DNA from 2 places in the Planococcus sp. YIM B11945 genome. Region 2 is predicted to be linked to the other one. Evidence: riboswitches for the same ligand, from Rfam matches in the RefSeq annotation. Region 2 holds a riboswitch; the other holds the start of a gene.

What was found. A riboswitch is a leader RNA that binds a small molecule or an ion and turns the genes downstream of it on or off. The one in region 2 is predicted to bind thiamine pyrophosphate.
Region 1: it holds a riboswitch for thiamine pyrophosphate, as region 2 does, so the genes downstream of both, ACRRQV_RS03565 (YkoF family thiamine/hydroxymethylpyrimidine-binding protein) here and thiT (energy-coupled thiamine transporter ThiT) in region 2, are expected to answer to the same signal.

Annotation. Positions count from the first base shown of each region.
Region 1 covers NZ_JBOZWR010000002.1:17-3,402, reverse strand. Annotated here, with positions in the region: gene ACRRQV_RS03575 (ABC transporter ATP-binding protein) at 1-368, opposite strand, end outside; gene ACRRQV_RS03570 (ECF transporter S component) at 433-1,017, opposite strand; gene ACRRQV_RS03565 (YkoF family thiamine/hydroxymethylpyrimidine-binding protein) at 1,019-1,609, opposite strand; TPP riboswitch at 1,707-1,814, opposite strand; SAM riboswitch class I at 2,009-2,117, shown strand; gene ACRRQV_RS03560 (methionine ABC transporter ATP-binding protein) at 2,184-3,197, shown strand; gene ACRRQV_RS03555 (hypothetical protein) at 3,187-3,333, shown strand.
Region 2 covers NZ_JBOZWR010000009.1:44,005-47,390, forward strand. Annotated here, with positions in the region: gene ACRRQV_RS16770 (SGNH/GDSL hydrolase family protein) at 1-291, shown strand, start outside; gene ACRRQV_RS16775 (hypothetical protein) at 345-491, opposite strand; gene ACRRQV_RS16780 (M20 family metallopeptidase) at 558-1,634, opposite strand; TPP riboswitch at 1,748-1,847, shown strand; gene thiT (energy-coupled thiamine transporter ThiT) at 1,955-2,530, shown strand; gene map (type I methionyl aminopeptidase) at 2,919-3,386, shown strand, end outside.

The sequences.
Region 1 (3,386 bases), on a different contig from region 2:
CCGGACAATGATTGGATAAGGGTGTAGCGGTAAGCTTCCAAACCGGTCAATTCCAAGACGCCGGAAATGCGCTGTTCCATTTCTTCGCGAGCCACGTGCAAATTTTCCAGCGTAAAGGCCAGTTCTTCTTCGACCGTCGGCATGCAAAACTGGGAATCGGGATCTTGGAAGACGGTGGCGACGCGGTGGTTGATTTCCCCGGGCAAGTACTTTTCAGCAGGTTTGCCGAATAAAAGAAGTTCCCCTTCTACAACACCGTCGCTATTAAGCGGATACAGCCGGTTCAGCAAATACAGCAGCGTGCTTTTGCCGCAGCCGCTTGGGCCGGAAATGGCCACGCGTTCACCGCGCGAGATGCAAAAGGACACATTCTTTAGCGTCCAAGCTTCATCCTCCGGAAAGCGAAAGGATGCATTTTTAAGTGAAAAAATTTCATCCGACACGCGCATCACCTTTTTTCGCGCGGGCCACCGCATAGCCCCGAAGTGAACCAGTCGCAAGCAAACTGTCTGCGATAAACTTGCCGCCGATTCCAGCAATCACCATGCCGCTGATGACGCGGAGCGAAAACATCAACGCGACAAACGATGGATCGAGTGCCGCGTAGCCGGAAACGAAATACCCGTAAACAAAGCTGAAAACGGCAGAACCTGCACCAGCAAGCATCATGATGGCTAAGCTGAAGTGCTTATAGCCTGTCACTGCAAACGCTGCCTCGGCTCCCAAGCCTTGGACGGCTCCGGACAACAAAAGGCGGGGGCCGACTGCATTGCCGAGGAGCACTTCAATAGCGGCAGCCATCGTTTCCGACATAAACGCAGCACCCGGTTTTCGAATAATGTACATGCAAATGATCGAAACGATAAACCAAATGCCGAACATCCATTCATAGGCAAGCGGGCCGATCAGCGCTGCCCATAGGTTGCTGACATGGACAAACACCAAATAGACAATGCCGAAAACGACCGCAAACAGCGACATCAACACCACTTCTTTTAATTTCCACGACTTCAGCATGTTATTTGCCTCCGTGCGACGGGCTGTTGATGCTCATCGATACCGTCATGACCAAGTGGCGGTGTTCTTCGGTGCGGGCATTCGAAAACGCTTCTTCGTAAAATGCAAAGACGTCGTGGATGTCGCCATGGATGCCGCTCGCGTAATGCATCGATTCATTAAAGACGCCGCGTTTTTTTGCCCGGTCAACTTCCCGGTAAATGATATTCATGTAATCGGGGTTGTTCATCGGGTACAGCGCAAATTGTGACGATACATACTGCTTCGTCTTATCCGTATTCAACAGTTCGTCCGGCATGTCCAAAAACGCATCGCCTGCCGAATCACCCGGGCAACCGATTGAAAACGTGCCGGACAGCGCCACGTGTTCACCGGTCTTCGCCGCATGCAGCGCAATCGCTTTTGCTGCGTTGAACACATGAATTTCCTTGCCCCGAATCACCGTTGACACATCATCCGAATGGGTCCAGACATTGCTCAAATCCGTCTCCCGAAGCGCTCCTTTAATTACCCTAATAAAATCCCCAGTCATCGGATGCAGCGAAAAGCGAAATCCGACAATTGGGCTCGTACCGCATTGCAATGGTTCCATATCAATCGTCCTCCTTAAAAATAGGCACAAAAAAAAGCTGCATCCGCGAAGAAGCAGCCACTATTTCTATGCCAATAAATTCAAAAAGGATTTATTCCAGAAAAGCGCCGCACTTCCTCACGCCAGTATTACCTGGATCGAGTCATAAGGGATCGAAGCTTGCGCTTGCATCTCAGCCGAAAATCGGGCACCCCTAGTGCATTAAACGGTATGCAGTTGTTTTGTGAACGGGATTGTCCCGATGGGTTTAGTCTAGCGGAAGGTGGAAGGGATGTAAAGGAGAAAAATCAAGGTCGATTGGCAGCAGTTGCCTGAAAATAAATTATTTTAAAAAAGTGTTTGACAGTTTTCGAAATGTTAGCTACTATTGGAATCAAGCAAAAAACAATTTCATATGGAACATTATCAAGAGAGACCGAGGGATAGGCCCTATGACGTCCGGCAACCTCCAGAGAAATCTGGGAAGGTGCCAATTCCTACAGAATGAATTCATTCTGAAAGATAACCCAATCCATTTTCGGTGCCTCTTTCTGAATGAAAGGGGCATTTTTTATTGGGAAAAAAGGAGATTGCCATGATCAGCATAAAAGAACTTTCAAAAGAATACACAACGAAAAACGGCAAGGTGATCGGTGTAGAAAACGTCACGATGCACATCAAAGAAGGTGAGATTTTCGGCATTGTCGGCTATTCAGGAGCCGGTAAAAGTTCGCTTTTGCGGTGCATGAATCTTTTGGAGCGTCCCACAAGCGGTTCGATCCGTGTAGCCGGCCTCGATCTGACAAACTTAACAGGCGAGAAGCTGCGAAAAGCGCGGCTGAAAATCGGGATGATTTTTCAGCATTTTTATTTGATCAGCCAAAAGACGGTTGGGGAAAACATTGCTTTTGCGTTAAAGGCCGCGCGTTTGCCGGCAGATGAAATCGCTGATCGAGTCGATGAACTGCTCGACATGGTCGGCCTATCAGATAAAAAAGACGTCTATCCTTCACAGCTGAGCGGCGGGCAAAAGCAGCGCGTCGGCATTGCAAGGGCGCTGGCCAATAATCCGGCGGTTCTGCTTTGCGACGAAGCGACTTCGGCGCTTGACCCGAATACGACTTTGTCAATTCTGCGTCTCTTGAAGAAAATCAACCAGGAAATGAACATTACCATTGTCCTCATTACCCATGAAATGAATGTAGTCAAAGAAATTTGCGACCGGATGGCGGTTATGCAAGCCGGCCGTGTAATTGAAGAAGGCGACGTCTACACGATTTTCTCCGATCCCAAAACCGAGCTGGCTAAGGAATTTATTTCTTCTGTCGTGTCGATCGACATTCCGCAGCCGATCTTGTCCGCTTGCACGGGCCGTGTCATTAAAGTGCAGTTTAAAGGAGCGGTGGCTGGAGAAGGCGTCATCACAGACATGGTGCAGCATTTTGATGTGAAAGGGAATTTTTTGCACGGGTCAATCGAATACATACAAGAAAAACCGCTTGGCTTGTTTGTGATGGAAATCCAAGGAATGCCTGAAAACATTCACCGGGCAATTACATACATGGAAGGACGAGGCGCAAAAGTGGAGGTGATCGGCAATGGGGTTTGATTTTCAGCACATGATGGAATTATGGCCGGATATTTCAAAAGCATTCGGCGAAACGCTTTACATGATCGGCGTCTCGCTCGCAATTATCAAGTACGTCGTAATTCAGCATTCGATTGTCGTAATACGCAGCTTTTAAGTCATAATTCAAAAAATAGCAAGTTAAATTTGTATAAAAAGAATAAATGTAGT
Region 2 (3,386 bases):
GCTGTCGATAAAGCGTTTGGCGATAAAGCGGTGGATAAAGTACCGAACCCGGCAGATGTTCATCCAAATATTTTTGGCTACCAAGCGATGGCAAATGCGTTTTTGAACGAGTACCAAAAAGGATGGAAAGTGGAAAAGGGAGAACTTCCAAAAGCTGATCCGAAGTCATTTGAAGAAATCATGCAAAGCCAGGAAGGGCAAGGAGAAGCCGTTGAAGGAACTTCTTCCCAGCCTTCCGATAGCATGAAGGAAGATTATTTGGCTCTGCTGGAACCAATTCCTTACATTTAAAGCCATGCATAACAAAACCCCGATCCGGATATTCCAGATCGGGGTTTTGGCATTTAGCGTTTCCGTGGGTTCGGTTTATACTGGTTGGTTGATTGAGCAGCTCCAGCACCAGCTTTTCGTTTATTCATAGCTTTCCGTATAATCGGGTAAGCGATTGGTCCATACTTGATAGCGGTTTTTACAATGCGGCCAATTCCCATTATCATCTCTCCATTCGTTTAGTAAAGGTATTATACAAGTTCCCGAAAATAGGGAGATGCAAACATTTATTCTTTGGAAAGTGCCTGCAAGAGAAGAATTTCCTTATAGGCCTGGACGCTGGATAACTCAACATATTCCGCATTTCCATGCCAATCGCCGCCGCTTGGCCCGAATTCGATTGCACCTTCGCCATTGATGGGGATTGCGTAATAGCGGGTATCAGCGGCTCCATGCTGGCCGAATAAAACCGGTTCCGTTTTCGTCACTTGGCGAATAGCTTTTTGCAAACTTAAAATTGAACTGTGTTCAGCAGATGTTTTTAAAGCGGGCGTAGAATTGTCCGCTTGATAATCCATTTTCAGACCAAGCGTTTTTGCCAACTCTGCCATTTGGTGAATAATTTCATCTGGATCCTGCCCAGGCAAAAAGCGGATGTCATAAGAAACATGGCATACTTCAGGAACCACGTTGTAGCGCTTTCCAGCATTCATAATGGCCAAGTTGACAGAAGGGTGCTCGTAAAAGTCGGTTGATTGTTTTTGAAAAGGAAGTTCCGACAACTGCTCATGAAATTTCATTGCACATTCGATGGCATTGATGCCTTCCCAAGGCCGGCTGCCGTGAGCAGGTTTTCCTTTGAACACCAAATCCATATGTAAAACGCCTTTCGACTGCACCCCAACTTTTAAACCGGTCGGTTCGCCGCAAATCACGAAGTCGCCGCTGTAGCCTTGTTCGACTAGCCACTTGGAAGTATTTTCGCCGCCAATTTCTTCGTCAGTGACCAGATGCAGTTGAACGGTCCGTTGCAGCAATGAAGCGTCTAATTCCACAAAAGCTTGCATCATTGCTGCAACGCCAGCTTTCATGTCAGCAGAGCCGCGGCCGTAAAGGCGATCCATTTTCTCTATCGGAACAAATTGTTCTTCGTGGCCCGGAACGACATCAACATGTCCATTCCAAATAATCGTATCACTGCCGCCGCCTTTGCTTGCCGTCAACATGAGAAAGCCGTTATGTTCATGGAGAGTAACCAATTGGCCGCGTTCTTTCAGCCAATCAGCGCAATAAATCAAGGCTTCGTTTGCGCCGGTTTTCGTATCGCTTTTGATTTGGATCAGATTTTTTAACAAGTCAATCATATGAGAGCCGCCAAATTTCTGGCCGCTGCCACCCCCTTTGTAAAATTATTCACCTGTAAGATTGCTTTCGGTTGAAGCCTTCGGTACAATACATATGTTACCGAAAATCATGTATACACCACAAGGGGAGCTTTTGCTGAGAGTGAACAGTTCTGTTCTTACCCTTTGAACCTGTAAGTTAACGCTTGCGCAGGGATGTGGATGGAAACCTGCCCTTATGCGGCGTCAGGCTCTATCCTGACGCCGCTTTTATATGGAAAAAAATAGGTTTTATTCTGCTTTCCCTTCTGGTGTTGTGCAAACACATTAAGGAGGAAGTTATGAGAAACAAACGCATTTTATTATTGGTGGAAATTGCAATTTTTGGCGCTCTGGGATATGTTCTCGATTTTGTCGCGTTTAAAATGCCGCAAGGGGGATCCGTCAGCTTGGTAATGATTCCGATAGTCTTGATGGCATTCCGAAGAGGTGTAGGGGCGGGCGTATTGACCGGGTTGCTGGTTGGCTTGCTGCAAATTGTCACGGGTGTCATTTCAGTCACGCCATTGTCATTCGGGTTTGTCATTTTGCAAGTGATTCTCGATTATCTGGTTGCTTATGCTATGGTCGGCTTTGCTGGCAGCATGCGAAGCCAATACGTGAACGGACTGCAAAACGGAAAAACGGGCAGCATGATTTCTGCAATTGTCATCGGCATTTTGATCGCATCCTTTTTGCGCTACGTGGTCCATGTGATCACCGGGATTTTGTTCTTCGCCGAATTTGCAGAAGGAAATGTAGTCATTTATTCCATCATTTATAACGCTACTTATATGATTCCGGTATTCTTGCTCGCCGCAGTTGTGTGTTCAGCACTATTTGTAGCAGCACCGAAGTTAGTGGACAGCAAAGCATAAGCAGCAGGGGTTGTCCCAAAAGGGGCTGACGTCCATTCCAGCCCGCAGGAGTCGCCGCATCCATTCCCGTCAGCTAATTATAAAAAAGGCTAAGAAAAGCACCACTTTTCTTAGCCTTTTTTATATTTTGCAGTTATGGACAGCCTCTTTTCTTATTGTCGATTTTGTCCGCTATCCATTGTTTGTCAGGCCTTACCTGGGCGCTTCCGCTTTTCTTATGGTCCAGACTCCAGCGCCCAGCCTCTTGAGGTCGCTGGCTATCTTGCCAGCAATGGCAAAGAACGCCATTACTTTCAAGCCCTCCAGCGCTTGTCGAGGCTTACCTGGGCGCTTCCGCTTTTCTTATGGTATAATTTTTAATTAGAAAAGCTTGAAAGAAGGGTATTCAATGATTGCCAGTACAGAAAAAGAAATAGAAATGTTGAAAAAAGCCGGCCGCATGGTCGCTGAAATTCGTGAAGCGATGAAGGCTGCAACAAAACCGGGCGTCACAACGAAAGAAATTGACGAACTTGGCGGACAGCTGTTCAAAGAACTAGGCGGCTTGTCAGGCCCGAAAGGCGAATACGATTTCCCAGGATATACATGCATCAGCGTCAACGAAGAAGTGGCTCACGGGATTCCGGGCAGCCGCGTCATCAAAGACGGCGACATCGTCAATATTGACGTATCCGGTTCATATGAAGGATTTTTTGCCGATACCGGCATTTCGTTTGTCGTAGGCGAAGGCCATCCTGAAAAAGAACAGCTGTGCAAAGTGGCTGAATCGGCATTTGAGCGCGCCATGACGAAAGTCAAAGCCGGAGCCAAGCTGAATCAAATCGGCAAAGCCGTTGAACGGGAAGCCAAACAACAA